DNA from 2 places in the Lysinibacillus sp. GW821-FHT14F06 genome. Region 1 is predicted to be linked to the other one. Evidence: riboswitches for the same ligand, from Rfam matches in the RefSeq annotation. Region 1 holds a riboswitch; the other holds the start of a gene.
What was found. A riboswitch is a leader RNA that binds a small molecule or an ion and turns the genes downstream of it on or off. The one in region 1 is predicted to bind FMN.

Region 1 (15,414 bases):
ACCATCCTTTAAAAGAAGATGGTTTTGCCTTATATCAAATGAATTACCGATTGAATGAATTGAAGCAGATGAATTTCGATTTGGTGAATAAAGTAACTGGTGAATCTCTTGGTAAAGCTGAAATTGATCTAACAAATCCTAAAAAGGAATATGATTTAGGAAATGGTTCTTCCGTACAGATTCTAGTTTATACACCAGATTTTTCTGGTTTTGAGAATGGTGAACCACAAACAAAAACTTCTATACCTAATAATCCAGCATTTTTATTTAAAATGAAAACACCTGAAACACCAGATGGAGAGGTAAGTTTTGTTGAAATTATGAAGCCGCCTCTTGAACCGCTTGGAGAAAATAAATATCGAATGAAATTTGCTAGTGCTGACACACGAAATACGGCAAACTTTACAATACGTAAAGATAGTACAATACCTATTCTATTTGTTGGTGGTATTATTTTCATGATTGGTGTAGCAATCGGTTCGTATTGGAATCACAGACGTTTATGGTTACAGGTAGAGCCAGATGGAAAAGTGATAATGGCTGCCCATGTTAATAAAAATATGTTCAGCATGAAAAAAGATTTAGATGCTGTTTCATCCTTTACTGATTTACCACCATATATAGATCAGCTAGAGAAGTCAGAAGATGTCGAGAAGTCGACAAAATCAGCCATTACTAAAAAGGAAGGTGACAACACCTTATGAGTTTGATTGATATAAGCGGAAACCTATTGTTTGTGGCATTTATAGCTTATCTTGTAGCAACGTTATTCTTTGGTGGTTCAATAAAGCAATCGAATGCTACAGGCAAAAATACAGATAAATGGGGCAAGCTGGCTATTGCTATCACTATAATTGGTTTCCTTTCGCAGCTTGGGTATTTTATTACCCGTTGGATTCATACAGGGCATGCACCTGTTAGTAACATGTTTGAATTTACGACAGCTTTTGGTATGTTCATTGTTGCTGCATTTATTTTAATTTACTTTATTTACCGCATGACAGCATTAGGTTTAGTGGCACTACCTGTGGCACTTTTAATCATTGCCTATGCAGCGATGTTCCCGAACGAAGTAAGTCCATTAGTGCCATCTTTACAAAGTCATTGGCTAACAATTCATGTTATTACAGCGGCTTTGGGTCAATCGATTTTGGCCATAAGTGCGGTAGCTGGACTGATTTATTTATTAAAAGTAGTAGATGTTACGAAGGCCACTAAAGAACGCTTTTGGTTAGAAACAGTGATGTTCTGCTTAGTGTTAGTAGTTGGCTTTGTCATTGCTTCCTCTACGTTTAAGGCGATGGATTACGAATCTAAATACTCTTATGTTGATAAAGAAGGCACAGAGCGTCAAATAACTTATAATATGCCACCGATATTTGGAATGAATGAATTTAAAGCAATTGAAGAACATGGTATGTCGCCAATTGTAGAAATGCCTTCACTTATTAATGCGAAGAAATTAACAACGGTTGTTTGGTCATTATTAGTAGGATCAATTTTATACTTATTAATTCGTTTAATTGCACGACGACGTATTAGCGCAATATTCCAACCATTTGTTAAGCGTGTCAATTTACAATTACTAGATGAAATCGGCTACCGTTCCGTATTAATTGGTTTCCCAGTATTTACATTAGGTGCTTTAATCTTTGCGATGATTTGGGCACAAATCGCCTGGAGTCGTTTCTGGGGATGGGATCCAAAAGAGGTATGGGCACTTATCACATGGTTATTTTATGCAGCATTTTTACATTTACGCCTTTCAAAAGGTTGGGAAGGTAGAAAATCAGCTTGGTTAGCATTAATTGGCTTCGCCATTATCTTATTCAACTTAGTTGCTGTTAACTTAATTCTTGCAGGCTTACACTCATACGCATCAAATTAATACGAAACTAGCTTACGTTTAGGGGTGCTTGGGAGAGAGGGATACAAGCTTATACCTATATCAACTATGAAAACGCTTGTATAATAACGTCCTGTCTGCATGAAGAAGCAGTTGAGCGTTCACTTCTTTTACCTTGGAGCACAAGTTTTGCAGGATGATGAACTAGTATGGAAGCATATATGAGATTTTCAACGTCGCTAGTATTAGAAAGATAAGCCTTCTTGCTTGTGGCAAGAGGGCTTTCTTTTCTTTTCAATATGTGTCGAACCATGTACAATAGAATGTAGAGAAAGATTGGAAGAGAGGGATCGTGAAAGTGTCAGAGAATATTTCAGTGTTAGTAGTAGACGATGAGGATCGTATTCGACGCTTATTAAAAATGTATTTGGAGCGTGAAGGATACCTTGTTGACGAAGCAGAAAATGGTGAACAAGCGATCGAAAAATCTTTAGAAAAAGAGTACCATTGTATTTTATTAGATATCATGATGCCTGAAAAAGACGGACTTGAAGTATGTGCAGAAATCCGTGAACGTGCAGCAACACCAATTATTTTATTAACTGCTAAGGGCGAAGAAGCAAACCGTGTACAGGGCTTTGAGCTTGGGGCAGATGATTATATTGTAAAACCATTTAGTCCTCGTGAGGTAGTGTTACGTGTGAAGGCTATATTACGTCGTTCGCAGGCATTCTCACCTTCGACAAATGCATCCTCCTCTAAAGATTTGGTTGTATTCCAGCATTTAATGATCGACCACGATGCCCATCGTGTAACAGCAGAGGGGATTGAGGTAAATTTAACACCGAAAGAATATGAATTGCTTTATTTTCTAGCGAAGTCGCCAGACAAAGTATTTGACCGTGAACAATTACTAAAAGAAGTTTGGCATTATGATTTCTTTGGAGATTTACGTACTGTGGATACGCATGTAAAGCGCTTACGTGAAAAGCTCAATCGTGTATCTGAAAACGCTGCAAAGATGATTGTCACTGTTTGGGGCGTTGGCTACAAATTTGAGGTTGTCAATGAATAGAATATGGAATAGTGTTGTCGGGAAGCTATGGGTAACCATATTGCTTCTCGTTTCATTTGTATTATTTGTTTTCACGGTTTTGATGCTCGAATTTCTACAAAATTACCATATGCAGCAAGCGGAGATTTCGTTGCGTCAAACAGCTGCAACGGTGGCAAGTATTGTAGATGATAATGAAACGGCAGAGTCAACATCGGAATTATTAAAAGATATTTTACCCGAAAGCACGAATGCCCTTATTGCGACAGGTAATAACGAAGTATCGTTTGCTTTGCAGGAGGGAGTTAATAAAAAAGAAATACAGGATACTATATTAGCCAATAAATCTTTCCATAAAATTTTTCAATCAGATGAACCAATTACGAAAGAAATGATGATGCCATCATCTACAGATAAAGAAAAAATAGAATCGTATGTGGTGCTCGGCTTCCCATTAAATGTAGAGAATGCCGTGCATGGTGCTGTCTTTATTTATCAAAGTCCAGATGCACTACATAAAACATCGAAAGAAACGACAAAAATTGTCTTTTTATCTGCCTTTATTGCCTTTGTGCTAACAACATTCTTTGCCTTTTTCCTTTCCTCACGTATTACCTCGCCATTACGTAAAATGCGTGAACTGGCGTTTGAAATTTCAAAAGGGAATTTTGAAGCAAAAATGCCAACAACACAAAATGATGAAATTGGTCAGCTTGCTGTTGCCTTTAATCAAATGGGGCGACAATTAAAGCATAATTTAGAGGTAATTAATCAGGAAAATGAACAACTTTCTAATATTTTGACATCGATGACAGATGCAGTCATTACGTTTAATCGAGATCGTACAATATTATTAAGTAACCCGCCAGCAGAGCGTTTAATGCAAAAATGGTTTGTTAATAAAGGATCTCAAAGTGCAAAGCCAATTCCACCAGAGCTATATCATATGCTAGATCATGTACTGATGTTTGAGGATAAATTAGAAGAAGAAATTGAGATGGACGGAAATTATTATACCTTTACGATTAGTCCCCTTTACAGTGGGGAATTAATACGTGGAGCAGTTGCTGTTATTCGTGATATGACAGAGCAGCATCGCTTAGAAAAGCTGCGTTCAGATTTCATAGCGAATGTATCTCATGAGCTGAGAACACCAATTTCAATGCTTCAGGGCTATTCAGAGGCCTTAATGGATGATGATTTTATTCAGGATCAGGAAGAACGTAACGAGATAACAAAAATTATCTACGATGAATCGAAGCGTATGGGACGTCTAGTAACAGATTTATTAGATTTAGCTCGTATGGAATCGGGGCATATGACGCTTTATAAGGATGAGCTTCCAATTAATTCTATATTCGAGCGGATAACACAAAAGTTTGCTCAAGTCGCTAAAGAGAAAAATGTTCGTCTAGTATTTGATAGTGAATTCAATGAGGAAGCTAGGATAAGTATTGACGAGGATCGGATTGAACAAGTGTTAACAAATTTAGTTGACAATGCACTCCGTCATACGGATGAAGGGTCAGTTACTGTCAAAATTGAGCAGGAGCCGACCTTCGCAAAAATATCTGTTCAGGATACAGGACATGGCATTCCACATGAGGACTTACCTTATGTTTTTGAACGTTTTTATAAAGCTGACAAAGCCCGGACGCGTTCTAAAGGCGGAACTGGCCTAGGTTTAGCTATTGCTAGAAATATTGTAAAGGCACATTCAGGGACGATTATGGTAGACAGTGTGCTGAAAGAAGGTACGACCTTTACGTTTTATTTACCTTTCGAGTAATTAATATCATTGCTACTTTAGTGGTATTAATTGGCTGTAACTTCTGTAAACATGAAGACGACAAATATTATAGAACGGGGGTGGAGTGCATTGAATGACTCCGTGTTCCATCGACTATACGATGCATACCATCAAGACGTGTTCCAGTTTCTTATTTATTTAGTAAAAAACCGTATACTTGCTGAAGATTTAGCGCACGAGGTTTATGTACGAGTGTTGCGCTCATACGATCAATTTGCAGGAAATAGCAGTGAAAAGACATGGCTTTTTGCCATTGCTAAAAATGTAGCAATCGATCACTTTCGGAAGCAGGCAGTACGCCAAAAGCATTCACTTGATTTTTTTGACTGGGAAACGGAACAGCTCCATTCAAACACACCATCACCGGAAGATATGTTGGAGGCCAGTGATGAATTTATGCAGGTAGAGTCAGCACTTGAAAACTGTACAGGAGACCAAAAGATGGTCATCATTATGCGCTATTTTCAAGATTTATCGATTGCAGAAACAGCACAAATACTAGATTGGACAGAAGCAAAGGTAAAAACAACGCAGCATCGTGCCATTAAATTTTTAAGGCAACAGCTACAACAGGTTAGAGAACAGGAGGCGAAACGGCAATGACACATAACCAGTTTGATAATGACCAACTAGAACATGTATTGAACAATGCCCCTAAGCTTTCTGACCGCCGTTCTAAAGATGAAATATTAAATCGATTATTGGCAGATACTCGCTTGCAGGATAATGTTCATCTGCAAGAAGCCATCCAGCAGCCAGTAGACGAAGAAGTGTCAGCGCAAGAACAACAGCAAAGTACAGAGACAGAATCAACAAAGCGCAAAATCCGTAAATGGCCAATCTTTATGAGTGTTGCCGCTGTTTTCGCATTAACAGTAGGTGTAGGTTCTATGTTTATGAATAATAAACATTCCAAGATAGATCAGGCGACTGCCCCTGATATTGCTCCATATTCTACTATGGAAGATGGGCCAGCTGCAAAAACTGCTGAAAATCATGATAATTATTTGGATTCGAGCATTGTTGCAGAACATGCTAAATTTATGTCTCTACGTACCTCTGTGTACGAGGAGGACTTAACGGATGCCGTTGTCTTCCGCATTGGTTTGGCAAGCCGTGATGTAGAAAGTGTACCAATGACGTATATTATTCCCAATGAGCAAGTTGCAGCAGATTTTGGGAAAGAAAAACCTTCTACATTACAAATGTATAAAAAGTATGCACCACAAATTAAAGAGGAAGAAAAAGGCTTTACTAATTACCATCCATATCAAGGTGAATTGAAAGAAAAAGACGATAAGCTGATTCATGTATTACCTGAGAAAAATGATTACGATGTAGCTTCTGCCCCTGTGAATGAGTATAAGGGAACCTTGCAGGATACATTTTCGGACTCAGAGTATACAGAGGTAGAGTTTGAAAATGCAGATGGTACACCATACGAGTTCTCCCAAGAGGGGGAGCCGAGTAAGGCTATGTCATTAACAGGTCCAAGTCATTTTAATTATTATTTATATAAAGATCAGAATAATGGGACGGAGTATTTATCTCCTGATTTTCGTCAAACTTTTTCCACGGTAACAGAAGCGATTACAGTTATGCGCAATAAAAATGATGATGTCTATGTTCCTGTCGTTCCAGAAAATGTGACCTATACTGTTCAGGAGGTTGCTGAGGGTGTTGTTGTTACCTTTAATGATCCTCTTGATTTAACGACTATGGAACCGGTTCGAGCAACACAATTAATCGAAGCAATGATGCTAACGGCTGCAAGCTTTGATAAACAATTACGCCTAGATAATGTAGTTCAGGAAAATTGGGAAGGCTTTGATTTTAAAAATTTCTTGCCCAAGCCAGTAGGCGCAAACAAGCAATATATGGATACGCCATAGCAACTTTTTGGCGATAGTGAAGGAGTTTTCTCGTACATAGACAGTGGCGAGAATACTCCTTCTTGTTTTTCTGGCGATAAATCAATTAACTGTCCATAAAACATACAAATCTAATAGGATTTTTTAAGCAGAACTATTTACTTTTTCTAAATAATTCATTATAGTAAAGCTGTAGAACAAAAATAAAATATTGATTCATCTTCGGGGCAGGGTGAAAATCCCGACCGGCGGTAATAGAGTTGTAAATCGCTAATGTGAAAGACATTGGCTCGAATGATTTACTAATGACTCTTCAGCCCGCGACCTGTGCAAATTTTTTTGCATGGCTGACTTGGTGCGATTCCAAGGCCGACAGTTAGAGTCTGGATGGGAGAAGATGGAGGTACGATCGTCATTCGTTATTTTAAATTGGCTTTGAACGGGCGTTTTTTCAACATGACTTTAAAGTTCGCTCAAAAACTGCTAATTAATGGCGTTTATTAATCATGCCTATTCTCCCTTATGCCAAAAATGCATAAGGGTTTTTTCATGAATAACATGTGATTAGGTCGTAACCTTTCTTCTTGCGAGATTGAATCAGCAAAGAGGAGAGAGTTTTCAATGAAGAAAAATGTTAAACTTCAATCGTTTATAACGATTGGCATGCTGAGCAGTATTTCATTTTTATTAATGCTATTTAATTTCCCAATTCCGCCATTCCCAGCGTTTTTGGAAGTAGATTTCAGTGATATGCCTGCATTACTAGCGGCTATCACAATGGGACCTGTAGCGGGGATTCTAGTAGAGTTATTTAAAAATGTTTTGGATTGGATTTTCTCAGGCACGCCGACAGGAGTACCAGTAGGACATATCGCTAACTTCACAACAGGTATTTTATTTATTTTACCGGTATCCATTATTTTTAAGCGTTTTAAAAACATTGGTGGCCTTATTAGTGGCTTAGCAGCAGGAACAATCGTTATGGCGGTTGGTATGAGTGTTCTTAACTATGCTGTATTTTTACCAATGTACACGTACTTTTTGGGGATGGAGCCTGTTGTAGGAGATTCATTATATAAAATGATTGTGGCTGGAATCTTGCCATTTAATATTGTCAAAGGAATTTTATTAACTGTTATCATGGCTTTATTATTTACAACTATGCGCAAATGGATAGATCGTCAACGTAATATGTATTTAACGAAATAAGATTATGAAACCTCGGGTGTTTTGATACACTTGAGGTTTTTTTATGGATAGAACGCATGAAGTAATGGATAGATTCGTCAAATGAACTTAATCTAGTCGGGCCTAGTGTTTTCATGTAGAATAAGAAAGAGTTTAGAAATGCTAGAGGAGTTTGAAGAGATGAGTGAAAAAAAAGCACAATGGTCTAGTAAACTAGGTTTTATTTTAGCATCAGCAGGTGCAGCAATTGGATTAGGGGCAATTTGGAAGCTTCCGTATGTTACTGGACAAAGTGGCGGAGGAGCATTTTTCCTTATATTTGTTCTATTTACATTGCTGATTGGTTTACCGATGCTATTATCAGAATATGTTTTAGGTCGTGGCACCCAATCTGAGGCGGTCACTGCCTATAAAAAAATTGCACCGACGAAAATGGGCTGGGCATGGATTGGCCGCATGGGTGTACTAGGTTGCTTTTTATTATTAACTTTTTATAGTGTTGTGGGTGGTTGGATTTTTATTTATAGCGGTCTTGGTGTGGCTGGAACTGTTATTGATCCTGTTAATGATCCTGGAGAGCTATTTGGAAAAATTATAGGTACGCCTTGGATTACATTGCTAGGTTTAGGGTTATTTACGCTAGCGAATGTACTAGTGATATCCCTTGGTGTGCAAAATGGTATAGAAAAGGCTAATAAGTTTATGATGCCATTATTATTTATGATGTTTATTGTACTTGTTGTCCGAGCAGTAACATTAGATGGGGCGATGGAGGGTGTGAAATTTTTCTTATGGCCAGACTTCTCTAATATTACTGGAAGGGCTTTATTAGAAGCGTTAGGGCAATCCTTCTTTGGCTTAGCAGTGGGTTTTTCTTGCCTTGTGACCTATAGCTCTTATTTAAAGAAGGATGTGAGCTTACCTAACTCGGCGGGCTCGGTTGTTCTTTTAACTGTACTTGTATCATTTTTAGCAGGATTAGCGATCTTTCCAGTGGTATTTGCCTTTGATTTAGAGCCAGCTTCTGGACCGGGCTTACTGTTTATGGTGCTGCCAACAGCATTTAGCCAAATGCCGTTTGGTGAAGTGTTCTTAGCGATGTTTTTATTATTATTTTTATTCGCAACGTTAACATCCTCCTTTAGTTTATACGAAATTATCGTAGCGGCATTTATAGAAAAGGGGCAATTGTCTCGCTCAGTATTGACACTGTTATTAGGTATAGTAGTCTTTATTGCTGCAATTCCAGCAGCACTGTCATCTAGTACCTTAGCTGATGTATCATTCTTTGGAAAAACAATTTTTGATACGACAGATTTTCTAGTATCGAATTTAATGCTTCCAATAGGAAACTTATTGATAGCGTTCTTTATTGTACATGTAGCTGATAAAGAATTTGTGAAGAAGGAATTACTGATGGGAAGCCATATGGGGCATGGGTATTATTCTATATATCGACTATTAATGTTAATTGTAGTACCTATAGTTATTCTAGTTGTTTTACTAAATATGCTATTACAATATTAAAAAGCAGGGTGTATTCCATTCACAGGAATACACCCTATTTTAATAATGGGGGCAACAATAGGATTAATATTCGGTAAGTGATAATTCTCCTAGCCAGTCTTCTTTAATAATCTTTCTTGCTTGCTCTTCGCTGTTTGTGATAGGAAAAACTTTATCAACCTGTGAAATAGCGAATAAGTTGCGGATGAAATCATCGACGACAATTATGGCGATTTTCTTTTCTTTTATAGAAACTTTTTTGGCAAAGTTGACGATCATACCAAAGCCGGTACTATCTATATTTGTTACCTTTTGCATATCGATAATATATCCATGCTTTGTTTCTAAATTTAGTGATTGAAGATCTTTTTTTATATCCTCAATCAGCTCGTATTCCAAATCACCAGTAAACGCAATTAAGATATAATCAGCCTTTGTGCCAATATCCATCGCAATTTTCTTCTGATTCATACTATAGCGCCTCCATTTTCCTTTTCTTGTTTATGGATTAATTACTACTTGGATAATTTCTTGACAAGGTTGAAGGCTTTCCAAAGACCTTTTTGAGCCACCTCATCTGCTTATGTTATTGTGGGAGTCACCGCATTTTTGTATATTGCTTTAATAGACTCCCACTGATTCTATCACATCGTATCATGTTAATTCTTAATTAAAACTTAAATTTATTGACTTCGTTTTGTAATTTATCAGCAATTGTTGCTAATTCATCTGAGTTTTGTGTTATCTCTGCTACGGTAGCATATTGTTCCTCAGAAGTAGCAGCGATTTCCTCTGTTGCAGCCGCAGAGTCCTCAATGATACGAGAAATGTCTTGAATAGCTTGTTGAACACCTAAGGAGTTATCATTGACATGCGTAAATGCAGTTTTCATTTGTTCAACACCTTTTTCCGTCTCCACAACTTTCTCCACAATCTCTTTTAAAGCAGTTCCTCCTTTATTGATAATTGTTACTTGCTCCTCTACTGCAAGCAAATTGCTTTCCATTGTGCGAACTGTTACTGATGTTTCAGCCTGAATATCATTTATTAGATTTGTAATTTGCCCAGATGCCATGCTTGATTGCTCAGCTAGCTGACGTACCTCTGAGGCAACAACCGCAAAGCCTTTTCCTTGATCACCTGCGCGTGCGGCTTCTATGGCTGCATTAAGGGCAAGTAAATTTGTTTGCTCTGCAATACCTGTAATCACGGTGATAATACCACCAATTTCCTCAGAGCGTTTGCCAAGCTTTTGAATTGAGTCGGTTGCATAAGACACTGTTTGGGTTACAGCACTTAAATGTTTGATCGCTTCAGTAATCGCTTCTTCTCCTTTACGTGCAATATTCGATGATTCTATAGCACTAGTCAAAGTCATTTCAGCTTTTTGCAAACTACTCGATACTTCTTCAATTGTTTTTTGCATCATCGATACAATTTGCTCAGCTTGATCGGATTGTGTTGTTGTTCCAACTGCGATTTCATTCATGGTTAATGCAATTTGGTTAGAAGCCTCACTAGTTTGGTGTGATGATTCAGCTAAAGAGTGGGAAGAGTTAGCGACCTGATTAGCACTACCAGCCACAATTGTAATTGTTTCTGTTAAACGATCCTTCATATTACTAAATGCAAGTGCCAGATCCGCAATCTCATCCTTGCTCTTAGGATTTAATAATTTAACATTCAAATTTAAATCTGCTAGCTCTTGGGCATTGGAGCTTAGAATATTAATTGGGTTAATGATTTGTCGTTGTAAAAACCAACTAATACCGACAATCAATAGAATAGCAATCCCTAACGAAACGGCTACATTTTCAAGAGCAGATTTTGTTGCAATGCTTATATAAGGTGCTGTTGGAACGGCTGTTGCCCATACACCTATTACATCTCCTTTGCTATCTAAAATAGGGTCATAGGCTGCTTGGTGCATGCTTCCTAAAACACTGGCTGAACCAATAAATCGTTTTTTTTCTCCTAATACTACAGTTGCCACCTCGTCAGATACTTTAGTATTTAAAGCACGCTCTCCATTTTCAACAATATTGGTACTAATTCGTGTATCATTTTGGAAAATGGATACGGCATTACCGTTTGTTAGCTCGCCAACTTTATCAGCGATGTCAAAATTCTCAACCATATTGATATCGCCTTTATATAATTGATTATTTTTGATGGACCAATCTCCAGGGAATTTTGCATTTAAATATTCATAGCTTACTTGAATATCTGATAGAAGCTTAGTATCAGCACTTTCTAAAAGATTCTTTTTCGCAACATAATAATTTATCCCTGCTAAAAGTGAAGTAAGTAGTAAAATACAACTAAAGATTAGCAGGCTTATTTTTTTTCGGATTGACAGTCTCATTAAAACTCCTCCAATTATACGTTTATAGGTATATGTTGTTGAACCTTATATCACGTTATGATTTCCGCTGCTCGTTTTGGCGAGTCGAGTAGCGTTTTTTAATAGTTAAAAATTTATCAAAGCTCTCTATTTTCATTTATATAAATTCTTTTTGAGATACCGACTAAAAATTTTGTTTCAGAAATATGTTCAAACCAAATATCATCAACCATATTTTTGACAAAAAATAAACCACGCCCACGATCTGAATAATCAAGTTCATTGAAATCGTATTGAAGAACTTTATCCCAATCATTTTCAGCAATCCCTTTTGCTTCATCAGTAACAGTTACTTTTATTTCTTCATTGGATTGGCATACATGTATTTGAATTTCTTTTTTTGAGCATGTATTGATTTTTCCCATTGCTTCAACAGCATTTATAACTAATTCATGTACAACAAAGCGTAATTCCTTTTTATAAGGTAGATTATATACATTTGAATAATTTTCCATAACTTGATCTACGAATGCTATAGCTTGTGTATCAGGATTTACATTGAGCGTGAATTCCATCACCAATCACCTACCCTGTAATGTAATTGTTATTGAAACTACTGTTATATCATCACTGTGATCATTATCTAATAAATTGTACTTTTGAGAAAATTTTTGTAAGGCATAGCTATTTTCTTGTGAGGCATAGGAATGGAAAAATTCCATATCGATACTGTGTTGCTTATTTAATGTCAATAATCCATCTGTATAAAGTATAATTCGATGCCAGCCAGATAAAGGAATTGTTTTTTTAGTGATTGGAATTGTAGGGAATAATCCAAGAATAGGTGTGTTCGCTTGAAGAAATACTGTCTCTCCATACTTTCCAAATAAAAATCCAGCTGGATGGGCTGCATTAACATAGTGTAATGTTCCATTTTTTGTATCAATAAGTATGTAGATAGCCGTCATTAAAAAACGGTCCATATCTTCATCAGAGAAAAGTTCGTATATTTGACGATTCAGCTCCCGAATGACTGTTACAGGATCGATTAATTTTGTAATCATACCTTTTAACAGAGATCGAACGGACATGGTAACAAGTGATGCAGCGATGCCATGCCCCATAGCATCATATAAAAGAATAGCTGTCAAATGTTCATTAATCCTAAACCAACAGTACATGTCACCTCCTAGTGTATTGGATGTAACATAAAGTCCATCAATCTGTAGGTATTTAAGATTTAATGGTGGTGATAAAGCGTTTTTTTGAAATTTTTTTGCCACAATTAAGTCTTTTTGAATAATACTTTCTTGCTGCTTTCGAAGTTTTGCTTCATTCTGATATTTTGTGGCTACTTGAATTCGAGTTTTAAATTGTGTGAAATCAAATGGCTTTAAAATAAAATCAAATATCCCAGCTTCAAAAACTCTATCAATCGTAATCGTTTTCTCATAAGTAGTAGCAAGAAGGATTGGGACATCAATCCAGTTTATTAAACTGTCAATTTGCTGACATATTTCTTCGCAATTTTTAAGTGTCAATTTTGCATCGAGAATAATTAATTCCAGCTCTTCTTTCAAAGAATCTAATAAATAATTCATTGCTGCATCAGAGGAGGAAAAGCAATGAATATCTTTGATGTCTATACGATGAAAATATTTTTGCAGACGCAATACATCATTACTTACGCTGCCAATAATTAATACTGACATGCTTCCTACATTCACCGCCTTATGTATCTTTAACAGAAGATTTCCAGGAATCTTAGTTATTTATTTCTAACTATATTATATACGCCTTATTTACTTGGCTGATGAACAATATAGAAATTCTAATTTGCTATAAATTTACCAATAAATATGGCATTATACAAGACTATTGTGATATAAATTGTGGAAATATTATTTCTTATTTAAATTCCATAAAACAGACCATGAAAATTGCTGAAAATTTTTGTAGTAAAGCCTTAATCCCGTATAAAGGGATTCGTAAATGAGAGCTCTATATATCTAAAAAAAAGATAAATATCTTCGGAAAAAACAATGTAATAAAATCTTACATATGTATTGCGTTTTTTTCTTTTATAATGTAATTTGAAAACAGTTATTTATTGTGATGTTAACTAAAATTACATTGGAGTGGTGAAGAATGAAACATTATATAAAAGAAGATATTATACGCCGAGTGGAAGAAGAAAATGTGAAATTTATTCGCCTACAATTTACTGATATATTGGGAACAATTAAAAATGTTGAGGTTCCTGTAAGTCAATTAGAAAAAGCATTGGACAATAAAGTGATGTTTGATGGTTCATCCATTGAGGGCTTTGTACGTATTGAAGAATCAGATATGTATTTACGTCCAGATTTTAATACTTTTGTAATTTTCCCTTGGACAGCTGAAAAGGGCAAGGTAGCGCGCTTTATTTGTGATATAACAAGACCTGACGGTACGCCGTTTGAAGGTGATCCACGCTCTAACCTAAAGAGGGTACTAAAGGAGATGGAGGAGCTTGGTTTTACTTCATTTAATTTAGGGCCAGAACCAGAGTTTTTCTTATTTAAGCTGGATGACAAAGGGCACCCAACACTTGAATTAAATGATAGTGGGGGATACTTTGACCTAGCACCAACAGATCTTGGCGAGAATTGTCGTCGTGACATTGTATTAGAGCTAGAAGGAATGGGCTTCGAAATTGAAGCATCTCATCATGAGGTGGCACCTGGTCAGCATGAAATTGACTTTAAATATACCAATGCTATTGAAGCCTGTGATAATATTCAAACATTTAAACTTGTTGTAAAAACAATTGCAGCGCAGCATGGTTTACACGCAACCTTTATGCCAAAGCCATTATATGGCGTTAATGGCTCAGGAATGCATTTCAATCTATCTTTATTTGAGGGAAGTAAAAATGTTTTTTATGATGAAAATGCAGAACTGCAATTAAGCCAAACAGCGCGTAGTTTTATGGCTGGTATTATTAAACATGTACATGGTTTTACTGCAGTCACAAATCCGCTTGTGAATTCCTATAAACGTTTAGTGCCTGGCTATGAGGCTCCTTGTTATGTAGCGTGGTCTGCTCAAAACCGTTCACCACTTATTCGAATTCCGGCTGCAAGAGGCCTTTCAACACGCATTGAGCTTCGTTCTGTTGATCCTGCAGCAAACCCATATTTAGCGATGGCCGTTATTTTAGCATCAGGGCTCGATGGGATTCGCAATGATTTAACACCTCCAGATGCAGTTGATCGCAATATTTATAAAATGTCTCGGAATGAACGTGAATTAAACGGTATTGATAGTTTACCATCATCATTGGAATTTGCGCTAATTGAATTAGAAATGGATCATATAGTACGTGAGGCACTTGGGGATCATATTTTTGAAAAATTCACGACTGCTAAAGAAATAGAATGGAATAAATATCGTACACGCGTCCATAACTGGGAGCGTGAAGAATATTTAAGAATGTACTAAAAGGAAGTGTTGGAGCTTTTTCGCTCTAGCACTTTTTTCGTTTGAACAATTATATTATTTCTGTGACAAATCTTTCCTTTTAACTTAATATAAAAAAGAGGGGGAGAAAAGTATATGATACAAGCGACACAAGTAGTAACAATTCAAAATAATGATATTGTACAATTTGAAAATGATATTAATAATGCTCTTCTAGATTTAAGTGAATATCTAATAATCGATATTAAATATAACACTTTATACATTGGAGAACAGACTGTTATACATTCAGCTCTAATTATTTATAATTAAAAAGTTTCATGCCTAATTGAA
Region 2 (15,414 bases), on a different contig from region 1:
CATTATAATAAAAGGTATATTATTACTAGATTCGAAATGAAAAATTTCTGGTACAGGAAAAGACATATTTTTTAAATAACTAAGAAGTTGATATTCCTGAGTATACAAAGACATTGCACTAAAATTCTGATCATTATCATTGTTAAAGATAATCTCTTTGGGGATTTTAATAGCTACATCCCTTTTCTCTTTTATTGAATAAGCCTTTAATATAGTGGACTCCAAACCTTCATTAAAATTTTCCAGACTTTCTATTTTTATTCCCAACTCTTCTAAGTTTTTTGTAAGATACTTTAAATTTTTACTCATCTTCTAGCTCCTCAAAGAATATATATTCATGTAAAAACCTAGAAACTAAATTAGAAGTTAATTCGCTAGAATCATATTGAGGATTTACTTCTACTATATCCAATGCACATACTGAATAGTTTTTTAGTATATCAACGATTTCCATAAACTCTAATAAATTAATTCCACCAATAGTGATATGACCAGTTCCTGGAGCGTATGGATTATCACAAACATCAATATCAATAGAAATATAAAGAGAATCAGTATTTTCAGAAATTTTATCTAATGTATCAATTAAGCATTTCTTAAAGGAGGTTTTTCTAATTTCATCCATGTTTTTCACAGTAACATTGTTATCAAGTAAGAAATTATACTGTTCATTACTTGTAAAATCACCTACACCCACAAAGCCCATAAAATAACCTTTCATATAAGGTAATTCAAAAATCTTTCTAGCATTCGTACCATGGTAGTACTCCCCATTTAAAATTGAGTATTTACCGAAATCAAAATGGTTATCAATTTGTATATAGCCAATTTTCCCCTTTCCTTTCTCAATAGCTGCTTGATAAGTAGCGTGAAAATTAGGGAAGCTTAATGTATGTTCTCCTCCTAACATAATTGTACTTTTACTTAACAATGCAATTGAATAAGCTTCAGACATAATAGATTGCATTTGTTTTAAAGTATCATTAGGATAAACATGTAAATCTCCATAGTCGTAACACTTCGGATTTCTAGTAGTATATAGCCTTCCATTTCTCATGTTTCTAAGTACTGGTTGATTCCTGCTTTTTTCTTGTGCAGAATACTTCAAACTAGCTTGTCTTATGTTATTAGGACCATATCTAGAGCCTATACGCGAAAATGAAGTTGAATCAAAAGGAACAGAATAAATAGCTATATCTGAGTTTTTTTGTTCTTTTAGACGTGCTATATCCATATTAAATAAGGATAGGCTACTATTTCCCCAACCTGGTAGTGGATCTTCAAAATATAATTTCCAATCATTCTTTGTAATCTCTAAATTCATTGTTTTCTCCTTTTAAATTTAAAATTTTAGCATTTCTTATACATTTGTATAGTCAAAATCTAAGAGGAAATACAGCTTACTAATGCAAACAATTACAAAATAAATAGATATGAAATGTTTTTATTTATAATATTAATATATTATTTTACATTAATTCAATAATATTACATTTATATTTTAAAAGAAAAGCGAAAACTCACATATCGTAATTGATGTCGTGAGGAGTTTCTGCTTAGTGCACCAACTTTGTACAAGCTTCTTTCGAAGAAACTTGTTAAGATTTGCAAAAAGTTGTTCTATTGCTGATGTAGCAATTTATTTTTTCTTTATATTTGAAAACAGATTACTGATTTTGCCACAAGTGTCTTTTAATGAATAACCCATTAATAACTTTTATTGCATTTTTTGGAATATTTTAATAAGATAATAGCACAATATTTTAAAAATTTCAAATATTTTTCTATTAATTTCTAAATACGGAATAATTTCCTGAGATATCTTTTTCATTTCTGTTATTTCCCTAAAATAAAAAAAGGCTGTAAGCAAACTCTTAACTTTTGAGTATGCTTACAGTCCAAAATACCTTTTTAAACAATGCTCTCTTAACTCAAATACTTCTTCATCTGTACCTGCTCTGTTGTCACTTCAAGCCCATTTTTAATGAAATAATCCGTTGCAGGGTTATTTACCAAAAAATTCACTGTAGTGATCTTTACCTTTTGATTCGTTATAGTTGATAGGAAGTACGGAATATCCTCCACCTTGCCATTTTCCAATAGTTCTAACTGGTACAAAATGATTCTGTCAACAGCTCCCTCCTGATTCCATACTGTTCTGTATAGTAGATAACCTATAGCTTCTTCGTGGTCATTATAAAAAATTTTCGCTTCTCCTTGTTGATTGCTCTGCCAGCTACATTGCCATGGTACGTCTTCCCGATAAACGGGTAAATACGCAAGCTGCTCTGGTCTTATCGTTTTCACCTGCAATACCCTTTGCTTGTCAACTTGCGCTTCAAAGTCTCCATTTAAATAGAGTAGATGATTTGTAATTACATAGCCAAATTTCTTATATAAAGCGATGGCAACCTCATTCTCTTTAATAGCTTCCATGGTTGCTATTTCAACGCCCTCTCTTTCATAAATGGCTATAGTTTCTTCCATTAAAGCTCGAGAGACACCCTTTCCACGATAATTCGGAGAGATGCCTGTTCCTCCATTCCAAGAAGTTTTCTTGCCATCAATTTGTCTAAAACCATTCATCACAATGCCAACTGGCTCATCATTTGCAAATGCAACAATTGACAGCCTTGGTGATAATCCTTCTCCCACAAGCCGGGTTAAAAACGTCTCTTCACTCATATCAATCTTGACAAAATACCCTTCAAAGCCTTTATTCCAGGCATGTAGTACTTGTTCTAGTGTGCTTTGTGATACTGTTTTGATTCTCATAATTCTCCTCATTTCAATGTAAAATTACTGGTAATTGAGTCGAGCTAAATTCTCCAAAGTCAGTTTTTTGACAATTTCGTAGCCATTTCCAGCACCAAGGGGCTTCACAACAACCATCCCCATATTTGAAATATGCCCTAACCCTATACCTTTTGGAAAGCTATGGGCAATAATCACTTGATTCTTTCGATATGGAGGCTTTTTTTCTAATACAGCCTGTAAGTTTGACAGTATTCTCGCCTGTTCATTTAGAGGGATTTTTCCACCTAATGAATAGATATCAAACCAAAAAGGGTCAATTTGTATACATGTGTTTGGAAATGCAAGCTGAGCCGTCTCAATTGTACGGCAAAAAGGACTTGCAATTATCAGCGGAGCAACTGGAATTTGCCAATGCCTCAGTAGTTGTCCAAAATATATTGCCTCCCTCCGCCCCTCCTCAGATAGATTTCTCTGACTCATACAATCTTGAAAACTTAAATTCAGCTGATCTATACCGACTGTTGCTTCTCCATGTCGTGCATATAAAATGAATCCACCTTTTCTCCATAAATCAAGATCTGATATATTCAATTTTTCTTTCCTCCTAATAATACCATTTAGCTTCATAGTAATATATGAATCCGCTGTCAGAAAGAATCACTACATAGCCAAAAAAGCTTCCTACAATATAGGAAGCCTAAGTCGTTTATTTTATTGGAATATTTACAATGGCAGTTGTCTCTAAATGTTTTGATGAATCAATCGAAATTTGCCCATTATATTTATGGACAATTTCATTGACAATAAATAAGCCTTGCCCTCTAATTTTTCCATTTCCTTGCTTTTTAGTGGAAAATCCTTGCTTAAATATTTGGGAAGCATTTAAAATATTTGGCCCCGTATTGGTAACTTTAAATTTATAATACATATCATCTGCATTACAACAAATGGTTATCTTACGCTGCCCCTCTGGTAATTCCGTTGCCGCGTCGATGGCATTATCAATTAAATTGGATAAAATTTTGATTAAATCCGTTGTCTTTATTTTATTAAAATCGTTCTGCGAAATGGTGAAATCCATATCGATATTATGATTTTGCGCTGTTAATTTTTTCGTTTGCAATAAAATCGATAAACCTGGATGATTAATATTTAGCTTCAATGACTTAATCGCCTGCACCTCTTTCGACAATGATGATAAATACTGTTTAGCCTGCTCAGGTTTATCTAATTGAAGAAATCCATGCAACACTTGTATATGATTGGTAAAATCATGTCTTAGAGAGGATACAGAAGTAATTAAAGTCTTAATTTCAGCTTGATAGGTATCCTCCGTTGCACCAACCTCTTTAGCAACTTCTTTTTGATACCATCTTTGTAAAAATAAAAATGAACCAATCACGATTAAAATAAATACACCATTAAAAATAAAGATAAAGAGATTGTCCTCTATTACTTTTCCCTTTATGCCATTCAGTGTATCTGCACTAATATCAATGCCAAGGTATGCAATAATCGTTCCAGTTTTATCTCTAATTGGTGCTCCAACTGAAAGGTAAGAACCATGGACAGAATCTGGTATTACCTCTGTTACATATGTTTCACCCTTATAAGCCCTTTGTACTTGCTGCTCAGGAACCGTACAGATCTCCCCAATATCAAAGCCTTCTGTTAATTCGCTAGGCATCCCCATAATCATGGCATGTGAAACCTTTGGATTATCTACCTTTAAGGTATAAACAAATAATGCACCAAGTTTAATTCTCGCATCATTTAAAAAGTTCCGTAATTCCCAATAATAATCCGTCTTTTCTGGATTATTTAAAAATTGTTGGTACGCCTCCACGTCAATAGAGGATGCAATCGAAATAGCAGCTTCAAGACTTTGGTTCGCAATGGATTCTTCCACTGTTTTTTTCATCTTAATATAAGATGTAAAGATATTTAAACTTGTAAACAATAGTAATAAAATAGTTGATAGGATTAGGATTAGTTTTAATTTTCGGTTTTTCATACTAAGTGGTACTTCCTCATCTCTGGAAATGAATAATGACATGATGTAGCTGGAGCAAGTTTTTTTGATCTTGAAAATTGTATAACAGCTAATGACAACTGAAACAAATTTGAATATAGCAGTAATATTATACTATAATAAATTACCCATAGCGTAATGGCGTTCGGATTTTTTCGAGCTTGCTCGAAAAGCTCCTCTTCAAAATCCGTGATATCCTCTGAAGGCTTTAACTTGATTCAGCGTACATTGGTACACACTGAATAGGAAACAATCACATTCATTTCGCCATCTATAGGCTGGAAGTCTTCTGCTGAACCCAGATAAACTTCCTTTTTAGTTTGGATACCGTTCTTCATTTAGAGTATATTTCTTGTTTATCCTACTTTATCAAAATCATAAAAGCAATTTTTATTTTTAGTGCAAAAAAAGAGAGTAGCATGTAAGCTACTTCCTTTTAGAAAACATGTATGATTTTTACACACAGTTCAACTTCTTTATTTTGTATAGATGATCCCTTTTATCTCTTTTGGAAGCGTTAGAGCTCCTTCCAAGTAGTCTTTAAATGAAAATGCTATTGGTTGTGCATTCCCACCAATCCCAACAAGGATCTCTAATGTTTTAGGTTGATAAATAATCGTATGTAATGTGCCAAAGTATTCGTGATAATTATGATAAAATAATGGTGAATTTTCAGCATTAAAATGTTGATAGAGGGCGGTTGTTGTAAGTTCTTCTTCCAGTAATACCGTTAAAAATTGCTTTCTATGAATAGAGCCTTCTATCATTTTCTTATTTTTTTCTATTAAATGTATAGATTCAAAATGATTTGTACAAATTAAAGGATTTTCCTGCTTTATTATTTGCTTCTGTGGAGAGGCTTCCACTACTACAGCTCTCCCACTACAATCTGTCATAGAATAATTATAACAGTAACCGTGTGGAATTTCCTTTATTAACATGCATGCCTCTTCAATTGTTTTACATTGCTCTAATAGTACACGAACAATTGTAGAAGCAATAAAGCCTTCTTCAGAGTGTTCATGATTAACAAAATGCAGACCAACAACTAACCCGTATTCATTCATCCCATCTAGTCTACCGATAATTTGCTGACTAAACCCGATACTTGCATAACCATTCACTGGTTTAGAGAAAACAAACCTAGCATCGTATAAAGCTGGACTGAAATCATAATTACGGATGTACATTCCATCACGCACAAATGCTGTACAGCCCATCTCTGGAAAAGTAATAGTATAGCCACTGAACAATCTAAGCACAGTGTCTATCGATAGAGCTGCGCCAGCACTCAAGCCTTCCATCTCATGGATTATCTGTGGACAATGCTTTTGTAAAAGTTGTTTCGCTATTTGAGTATTAGTAGACCTAGTTAAGTGCATTAATACATCTTTTTGCATTTGCAATAAAGATAAGAGCTCTTTGCTTTGCTGTAAACCAATTTGGTAGTAGCTACCGTTCACATCTTCAACTTTGACGATTAACTCTTCATAACCTGACATTCAATTCTCTCCCTTAATTAACTTATTTTCTAACATCATAAAGCTTCAAGTTAATTGAAGGTCAAGAAAATGTTAGATGGAACCAAGGGAATGGGCTAGATATAGTCAACTATACCTAGCCCATTTTTTTATTTTTTCGAGATGTTCTAGTTTTATCCTGCAAATTTAAAAATGCTGGACGTTTACCATAGCCTTTAGGAGATAATCTCAATAAAGATTTTTTCATATCTTGCCAATTTAAATCTGCTCCTACATTTAAGTAAGGAATGCCAAGGACTCGCAAATTTGCCGTATATAGAAGAATGAAAAAAATTGCTATAAAAAAGCCATACAGGCCGAAAAATGCTGCTGCTAATATAATAATAATGCGAAATATACTCATTGCCGTGACAAAGGATTGATTGACAAGCGTATAGGCTGCAATACTCGAAATAGCAATTACAACTATCATTGGAGGACTTGTTATACCAGCTTTAATGGCTGCATCTCCAATGATTAGACCTCCAACGACACTGATTGATCCACTAACGATACTAGGAAGACGTATATTTGCCTCACGGAACATTTCAAACATAAATACCATTAGTAGTATTTCTAGAATCGTTGGAAACGGAAGCCCTGTCCTTGATTGTACAACTGTTGCTAAAAGAATTAAAGGTAATTGATTTTGATGATAGGTCGTAAGCGCAAGCCAAAAGCCTGGTAAAAGCACGCTAATTAATATGCCAACAATGCGTAGCAGTCTTTCCATTGAACTAACAATAATCGGAAAATAATAATCCTCTCCTGATTTAAATACTAGCAGCACGTTAGCTGGCGTAATAATGGCATAAGTGACACCATCCACCATTATCACAATTCTACCGTTAATTAGGGCCTGTAAAGCAAAGTCAGGACGACCTGTATAATCATGTCTGGGAAGAATTTTTGCACTTTGCTCGATTCTCTCCATTAAAATATCTCCACTAAACACAATATCCGTATCTACTTTTTGAAGATTTATTTTGATGTCCTCTAGCATTTTTTTATTAACAATATCATCCATATAAAGGATTGCTACAGTTGTTTTAGAACGCTTGCCGATTTCATATGTTTCAACACTTAGCGAATTTGTAGGTAATCGTTTTCGTAATAAAGCAATATTAATATCGATATCCTCAATAAAATCGTCTCGCGGACCCTTTATGACCAATTCAAGGGCTGTTTCTCTAGGCTCCCGATTTGGCTTTTTAGGAATAAAACTTGTTAATAATAATTGTTCATCTTCAAAATACAGCAACACATGCCCTTTATAAACTTTGGTAATGATGTCCTCTTTTTCAGAGATTTTTTTCAAATGAGGAATGTGTAGATGATTTAAAATATCTTCCTCTAATAATTCACCTGAAGTTTTTTCAAGCATCGATTGGAGCTCTTGAACAATAACGGTTTGTAGTAATTGCTCATTAATCATAGCATCACAATAAATAACATGTACTGTATGTTGCTGCATTGTATACCTTTGAAAAATCACATCAGCAGAGCGTTGAAATAGTGCCTTCAAAGTTTGCAAATTTACGATTTGTTCCATTTGAATATTCCTCATCTCCTACTGAATCAGTTTCAGATTCGTACATGCATCCATATACTTACACCATATTTTCCCCATGCTTGTTTAAAATATTCAGGTTTTAAGACAGATAAGATACTTTAGATGAATAATTTCATTTAGATAATTTCAAACTATGTTTTAGCCAATCATTCTCTTTAAATTCGCCATTTCAATAGCAGACATTGCGGAATCATAGCCTTTATTACCTGATTTTGTACCTGCACGCTCAATAGCTTGCTCAATATTTTCAGTTGTCACAATGCCAAAAATGACGGGCACATTTGTTGTTAATGATACATTGGCAATCCCTTTTGCTGATTCATTGCATACATAGTCATAATGTGTTGTTGAGCCACGAATCACTGTTCCTAAACCAATAATGGCATCATATTTCTTTGTTTCCGCAAGCTGTTTCGCAATAAACGGAACCTCAAATGCACCTGGAACCCAAGCTACATCAATAAAGTCCTCATTTACACCGTGTCGCTTTAAACCATCGAGTGCCCCGTCTAATAATTTACTTGTTATAAATTCATTGAATCGACCTACTACGATAGCAATTTTTAAGTCAGTACCAATTAATTGTGCTTCAAATGTTTTACCCATTTCTAAATTCTCCTTTTTTAAATTGTAATTTTGAGATTTTGCTGGCGATATAACGCTAATTCTTCAATTGAAATTATTTTTAGTTGATGATGCGCTGCATAGTTGACTAGTTCATTGAAGCGAAGCATTTTGCCATCGTCCCCCATAATTTCACAGATAATGCCTGCGGGGATACTGTGACAAAGCTTAGCTAAATCAATGGTTGCTTCAGTGTGACCTCTACGCTCTAACACACCATTGTTCTTTGCGATTAACGGAAATACATGGCCTGGTCTACGAAAATCATTTGCCTTCGCTTGTGGTTCAATCATTTTTTTTATTGTCATTGCGCGTTCAAAGGCGCTAATTCCTGTCGTTGTATCCATATAATCGATACTAACTGTAAATGCTGTTTGATGATTGTCTGTATTGTTACTTACCATAGGTTGTAAGCCCAATTTTTGTGCGAGCTGCTCTGTGATCGGTGTGCAGATAAGACCTCTTCCATATGTCGCCATAAAATTTATCGTTTCAGGTGTCATATACTCTGCTAAAGCCAGTAAATCCCCTTCATTTTCTCGATCCTCATCGTCTACTACAATAATCATCTTGCCCTGTTTTAAATCCTCTATTGCTTCTTCAATTGTGTGCAGCATTATTGGCACCTCCTTACCGTTCATCGTTTAAAATCCGTTTTGCGTTAAAAAGTCTCTCGTAATAGTCGTTACTTCGTTCCTACGCTTTAGCTGGTGCAAAATATATTTTCCAACTAAATCCGTTTCAATATTAACGGAAGCGCCAATTTTCTTCATACCTAAAATTGTTTCCTTATACGTGTGAGGTATCAGTGATACTGTGACACTTTTTTGCTCAACGTGAAAAAGTGTTAGGCTCGTACCATCAATCGTAATGGAGCCTTTTGGAATACAGTAGTTTGTTAAATCCTCGGATAGCTCAATATCGATATAAACTGCGTTTGCTAATGGTCGTTTACGTACTATTTTCCCTATTCCATCAACATGTCCTGCTACAAAATGACCACCGAATCGTCCATTCGCAGGCATGGCACGCTCTAAGTTAACTGGGTCACCTACAGCAAGCTGCTGCAAATTTGTTGCCTTCACCGTTTCTGTCATAACATCCATCGTCAACTCTTGATTAGTAAAGTTTGTCACTGTTAAACAAACACCATTGACCGCTATGCTGTCTCCGAGCTTTACATCCTCCACCATTTTTGCTGAAAGGACTGTAATTTTCATACTTTGCTGATCGCTTTGCAAGGTTTTTACTGTACCAATATCCTCAATAATCCCTGTAAACATTTTTCCACCTACTTTCTTTCCACGCATTAAGGGCTCTATCCATTAATTTTTGAGGTCAATCCATCACTTAACTAATTCTATCCATTACTTTCAGCGTTCTCTGTCCCTCCTTACAGCCAATACCAAAAAAACCCCTTCACATGAAAGGGGTTAGGGAGTTCATATAAATAAGACGTCAGCAAATAAACCTTAGAATTTTATATTTTTTCCATAGGCTGCCATCTCATCGTTCTTCTCCCATCCAGACTATCACTGTCGGTTTTGGATTTACACCAAATCAGCTTTCGCTCACGGACTTTGAATTGCTTCATCACCGCCGATTGGGAATTTCACCCTACCCCGAAGAACATCTTACTATTTAATTTATTTTTATTCGCTAAATAAAAAAACCTCCCAATCTCAACGACGGGAAGTTAACATAAAAGCATAATCAAATAAACCTTATAAATTCATACGAATTTAAAAAGTTTGCACTTTTACCCTTCTCCCATCCAGACTATCACTGTCGGTTTTGGATTTGCACCAAATCAGCTTTCGCTCACGGACTTTGAATTGCTTCATCACCGCCGATTGGGAATTTCACCCTACCCCGAAGGATTTTATTTAGCTTATTCTTTACGATAACACTATTTTATAATATTATCCACAAAATTCTTTACAAAAAATTTCTGATAAATTTCATCCACATACGCTCTAATATTCTTTTCGTATACTGGATATTCTACTTCGAGTCTTGCAGCCACATGCTGTGATGCCTTTGCGAATAAATCAAAGGCTTGAAATAACGCCTGCCATATAGCTTTTTTAGAGGTTAGCTCAAAGGTCCCCATTAATTGAGAAACTTCCTTTGCCTGTAAATATTGAGATAAATACTTATAACTTTTGCCAACACTTAAGCTAAATTCTGTTTCAAAGCCAACGCGCCACGATAGCATTCGAAGTAATTCTTCACGTAAAATATGTTCAAAATGGTAATTGGCAAAAAGAAGTTCATTGCGACAAATGCCTTTTACAACATAAGTTGAAACCATCCAAAATTCATTGCAACAATCATCAAATGAACGTGCACTTGGCTTTTGTACATGGTACGTAACATCTGTTGCCTCAGGAACATTTATACAGCGCTGGTCTTTATCCAGAATGATTTCTAAAAGTCCATCACTTTCAAGATAAAGCTCCAATTCTTCAATAGGAACTAGTGTCAAATCAATTTTTGAATGATCGGTAAATAACATTAAATAGGAAAACCAATTGCCTAGTTCTGGTGGAAATAATTCCATATCCTCTGGTGTTTGCGTTATTAATCGCTCGCCTAAGAAATCGATCCATTTATTATTTCCAAGAAAGGTAGCCATATCAGTTACAACAAAGGAAATATCATAATCCTGAAAATCATTTCTTGGCACATTGTGATTTGCTCTTGAGCCCTCCATTCCGACTACTCGAACTCGTTCATCATTATTGGCAAAATTTAACAGTTTATCAATAGGTCGATTATTTTCCATATACTTTCTCCCTTGCTAATATATCTATTATTATAGTAGCAAATATTCACTTACGTTTCCGTCATAATGCCACATTGACATGCAGTACCTGACCAGTAACAAAAGAAGAATCATCAGAAGCTAAATAAATATAGGTAGGTGCAAGCTCAAATGGCTGACCTGCTCGCTTCATCGGCGTTTCTAAGCCAAATGTTTTGACATATTCTGCTGAATAGCTTGAGACAATTAGTGGTGTCCAGATTGGACCAGGAGCAACTGCATTCACTCGTATTCCCTTACTCGCTAACTGTAAGGACAAAGATCTAGTGAATGAAACAATCGATCCTTTGGTGGAGGAATAATCGACAAGTAACGGAGCTCCAGCGTAAGCTGTCACGGAAGCAGTGGAAATAATTGCCTCACCCTGCTTCATATAAGGTAATCCTGCCTTTGTCATATAAAAATGCGAAAAAATATTGGTTTCAAACGTATCATACAATTGTTCATTTGAAATATCCAAAATGCTTTGCTGCGGAAATTGGTCACCTTGATATAAAATCAAGTATATCTAGCTTACCAAAACAGTCAATCGTTTTTCTTACTACTTTCTTAGAAAACTCAGGATGACGTAAGTCACTTCAATCAATAGAATGGACTGCCCATCTGCCTCCACCATTTGCTTTGTTGCTTCTGCATCAGATCGCTCATGTGGCATATAGGTAATAGTCATATGGGCTCCTTCCTTTGCAAACCCAATAGCAATAGCACGACCAATTCCACTATCTCCCCCAGTAATTATAGCGATTTTCCCCTGTAATTATCCGCTTCCCTTGTAGGCCAGGTTGTCAGAAATAGGAACTGGCTGCACAAGGAGCTGCAGCAACTGGCTCATCCTTTGTCTTTAAAATAAGCTTTGTATTAGCCCTAGTTAATGTAATACTTTCATTGTTTATGAAGAAAACACAGTAAATGAAACTCATATATGCAAAAACCAAAGACTTTTATTTGAAGTTCTTTGGTTTTTTGCATTTCAATAAAGGTATTTTTCTGTATTTCTTTAAAACGAAGCTTTTCATTATTCAATAGAGGCATTTTTCGATACAATATTTACCACAGTGATACATACTCAAAAAAATTACGCATCCAGAGTCATTTACCACCACCTGCTTCATATGCTATAGAATCATGTCATTATACGTTAAAGGTACGTAACATTTTCAAGCACTAAGCGTCTATACAACTAGAACATAAAGGAGAACATTTTCAATGAAATATATCATCTTTGATTTTGATGGAACATTGGCTGATTCTACGGCTGTATTTGCATCAGCTTGGAATACACTTGCACAAAAATATAAATTTAAAGGAATAGAGTTAAAGGAAATCGAATCATTGAAAAAATTATCCATAGCGGAGCGCAGTAAATTATTTGATTTTCCAATGTATAAATTACCCATGATTTTACCTCAATTTTATCGTTTGTATCGTCAGTCTTTAAATGAGGTACATCTTTATGAGGGAATCAAGGATGTGCTAATGGAAATTGATAAAAGAGGCTATAAAATCCTTATTATTTCGTCCAACTCTCAGGAAAATATTTTAGAATTTCTAAAAATGAATGACATTCATTGTGTATCAAATGTACTTTGCTCAAATCGTATTTTTGGGAAGGATAAAGTGTTGAAGAAATTTTTAAAGGACTCTAGTAGTACTGCATCAGACGTTTTATATATAGGGGATGAACAAAGAGATATTGTAGCATGTAAAAAAGTCGGGGTACCAATTATTTGGGTTTCCTGGGGATATGATTCTATTGAGGTGATTCAACAGGAAGAGCCTGAATATAAAGTAAATGCTCCACAGGAAATTTTAGATATTATTTAATCAAGAAGGGGGTATAGCCGTTAAATGAATTGGCTATACCCCTCTTTTTAATTTTTCACTTCACTAATGTGCATTAATTTTTCTGCTGTGCTATTAACACCTTTATAGGCATCTGTTAATTCATACATACTCGTAGAAAATTGTTGAGTAAATGCTGCAATTTGATTTGCTGATTCGTTAACTTGATCTATAGCTTGTTTAATACTCTCTAATTGGTTTGTAATGCTATCCGCACTTTCGGTACTACTTTGAGACATTTTTTGAATCTCAGTAGCTACTACTGCAAAGCCACGTCCATGCTCACCAGAACGAGCTGCCTCAATGGATGCATTTAGTCCAAGAATTTTTGATTTCATGGCTAAATCTTTAACTAAATCTACAATGGCATTAATTTGTTGAATATCACCAGTCATGGACTCTGAGAACCTAGATAGTTCCTCTAAGCGATTGGAAACATCTACACTTGCCTTTGCTAATTCTTCATTCGTTGCAGTCATTTCTTCCACTGAGCTCGATAGCTCGGTTGCTAGTAATCGCATATGATCCATTTTTTCATTTGAAAGGATGGCACTGATAACACCGATTACTTGTCCACCTTCAAAAATAGGCTGTGCAGATGCAATATAGGCCATGCCAAAATCCTCAGTACTTCGTTCTTCTCGAATAAATCTGCCCGAGCTAAGCGCCTTTTCAGTTGTTGTTCCACGATATTTATCTACAGGATCACCAACACAAACCTTTAAATCCACTTGTTTACCTGGCTTATAGGCAATGACTCTCTCTGTGTCTGCAACAATTATACAAGCATCTTCTGGATAGGTTACCTGGTAAAAATCGATTGAATCTATTGCTGCCTGTAGCTTTGCATGCATTGTCTTTTCCCCTTCCCCATTCACACGATTAAGGTTCATCCATCATATGAGGTGATAAAAAGCGTCAAAATATTTTTTAAGAACCATCAATAAAATATCCCCAACACATCTGCATGGCATATATGCTGGATGAACCACCATTATACTGAAATACCTCAATTTAACTATAGCATGACACTTTTAAAAAGACACCTTTGGCAGAGGTGTCTTAAGCATTAATTATGTTTTTTTCAATAATTCTACATATTTTTTTGCTGTCCTTATCTCCACAGTTAAAAAATTATCCCCATAAATAGATTTGATTAAAAATGGTACGTCACTTGTATTGTGAAACCTAAAATCTAAGCCTCCATAGGAAACCGTAGCATCCCTTCCCTTTGGCACATAGCCAACATCTAAGGAATGATGATGTCGTTCCACAAACTTAATTGGCAACTGATCTACTGCATTAAACAAGGTCGAAGAGGTTTGACAAATACCACCACCAATACCCATCACCACCTTCTTATTGATGATTTCTGGTGCAGGCTGATAACCATTGTCTTCATCTCTTGGTCCAACAACAGTGTTAAATGAAAAATAATCCTCGCTTCCGACAATAACATTATGAATTGCTTTAGCAGATAATTCGATGTTTTTATTTCTTCCTACATCAGCACGATTAAAATAAGTGGTATAGGATGCGACAATGGTTTCCTCCAAATAAGGAATATCCTCCAGATAATAACCGCTTTCTGTTATATAAAGCGGCATCACTACTTTACCACCAGATGCTGATGCCTCTAATATTCTAGCTACCAATTCTTTTTCTTTTAAAACCATTAAAGGACTGCCCTTTATTATTTTTCCATTATCATCCAGCCTATCAAGTATCATGCGTTGATCATAACCAGCTGTTTCTCCATTGCCTCTTGCCAATGCTCTTGCTAATTGTTCAATTTCCTTTGTATACGATGGCATATTTCTTTCGAAGCCCATTTCATTTGGAGTAATGGTCTGTATAACCGCATTTGTAGAGGGATCAACAATTTCTACAACAGTCTCCAATTGTTGCTTTTGCTCATACGTAACAGCCTGTTTGTTTTCCTTTTGTTCCTGCTCTAAATCTTGTACTTCTTGCACTTGTTGTTTCTCATTCTCTGGTTCTCCTTGACAACCGATTAGTCCAATAGTGCATAACATAAACAGTGTGACCATCCACTGTTTTTTCAATAGCAAGCACCTACCTCTAACGTTATAGTACAGAGACATCTTATTCGTTTAATAGTGATAGTGTGTTACTTTTTGTATTTTTTTATTTATTTTCAATATGTATGCGTACCTGAACCTTACATGTTTAAAAGAACTGCTCCTGCTTCAGACAGCAGAGAACAGTTCTATATTTT

Region 2: another riboswitch for FMN. It lies ahead of ribE (riboflavin synthase); the one in region 1 lies ahead of AC1RNS_RS00835 (ECF transporter S component).

What each region holds. Positions count from the first base shown of each region.
Region 1 is NZ_JBXAPF010000001.1:164,054-179,467, forward strand. It holds gene resB (cytochrome c biogenesis protein ResB) at 1-704, shown strand, start outside; gene ccsB (c-type cytochrome biogenesis protein CcsB) at 701-1,888, shown strand; gene AC1RNS_RS00815 (response regulator transcription factor) at 2,205-2,921, shown strand; gene AC1RNS_RS00820 (ATP-binding protein) at 2,914-4,689, shown strand; gene sigX (RNA polymerase sigma factor SigX) at 4,780-5,313, shown strand; gene AC1RNS_RS00830 (RsiX family anti-sigma factor) at 5,310-6,602, shown strand; FMN riboswitch at 6,796-6,984, shown strand; gene AC1RNS_RS00835 (ECF transporter S component) at 7,203-7,790, shown strand; gene AC1RNS_RS00840 (sodium-dependent transporter) at 7,950-9,296, shown strand; gene AC1RNS_RS00845 (STAS domain-containing protein) at 9,360-9,746, opposite strand; gene AC1RNS_RS00850 (methyl-accepting chemotaxis protein) at 9,946-11,640, opposite strand; gene AC1RNS_RS00855 (ATP-binding protein) at 11,757-12,194, opposite strand; gene AC1RNS_RS00860 (SpoIIE family protein phosphatase) at 12,201-13,331, opposite strand; gene glnA (type I glutamate--ammonia ligase) at 13,768-15,102, shown strand; gene AC1RNS_RS00870 (sporulation protein Cse60) at 15,217-15,393, shown strand.
Region 2 is NZ_JBXAPF010000017.1:52,725-68,138, reverse strand. It holds gene AC1RNS_RS15655 (phosphotransferase) at 1-309, opposite strand, end outside; gene AC1RNS_RS15650 (arginase family protein) at 302-1,324, opposite strand; gene AC1RNS_RS15645 (GNAT family N-acetyltransferase) at 1,927-2,775, opposite strand; gene AC1RNS_RS15640 (histidine phosphatase family protein) at 2,800-3,348, opposite strand; gene AC1RNS_RS15635 (sensor histidine kinase) at 3,464-4,771, opposite strand; gene AC1RNS_RS15630 (C45 family autoproteolytic acyltransferase/hydrolase) at 5,266-6,291, opposite strand; gene AC1RNS_RS15625 (spore germination protein) at 6,407-7,861, opposite strand; gene ribH (6,7-dimethyl-8-ribityllumazine synthase) at 8,021-8,488, opposite strand; partial or broken gene ribB (3,4-dihydroxy-2-butanone-4-phosphate synthase) at 8,524-9,123, opposite strand; gene ribE (riboflavin synthase) at 9,151-9,789, opposite strand; FMN riboswitch at 10,015-10,140, opposite strand; FMN riboswitch at 10,265-10,390, opposite strand; gene AC1RNS_RS15605 (aminoglycoside 6-adenylyltransferase) at 10,416-11,294, opposite strand; partial or broken gene AC1RNS_RS15600 (SDR family oxidoreductase) at 11,356-12,030, opposite strand; gene AC1RNS_RS15595 (HAD hydrolase-like protein) at 12,540-13,157, shown strand; gene AC1RNS_RS15590 (methyl-accepting chemotaxis protein) at 13,205-14,029, opposite strand; gene AC1RNS_RS15585 (VanW family protein) at 14,249-15,241, opposite strand; gene AC1RNS_RS15580 (CAP domain-containing protein) at 15,414-15,414, opposite strand, start outside.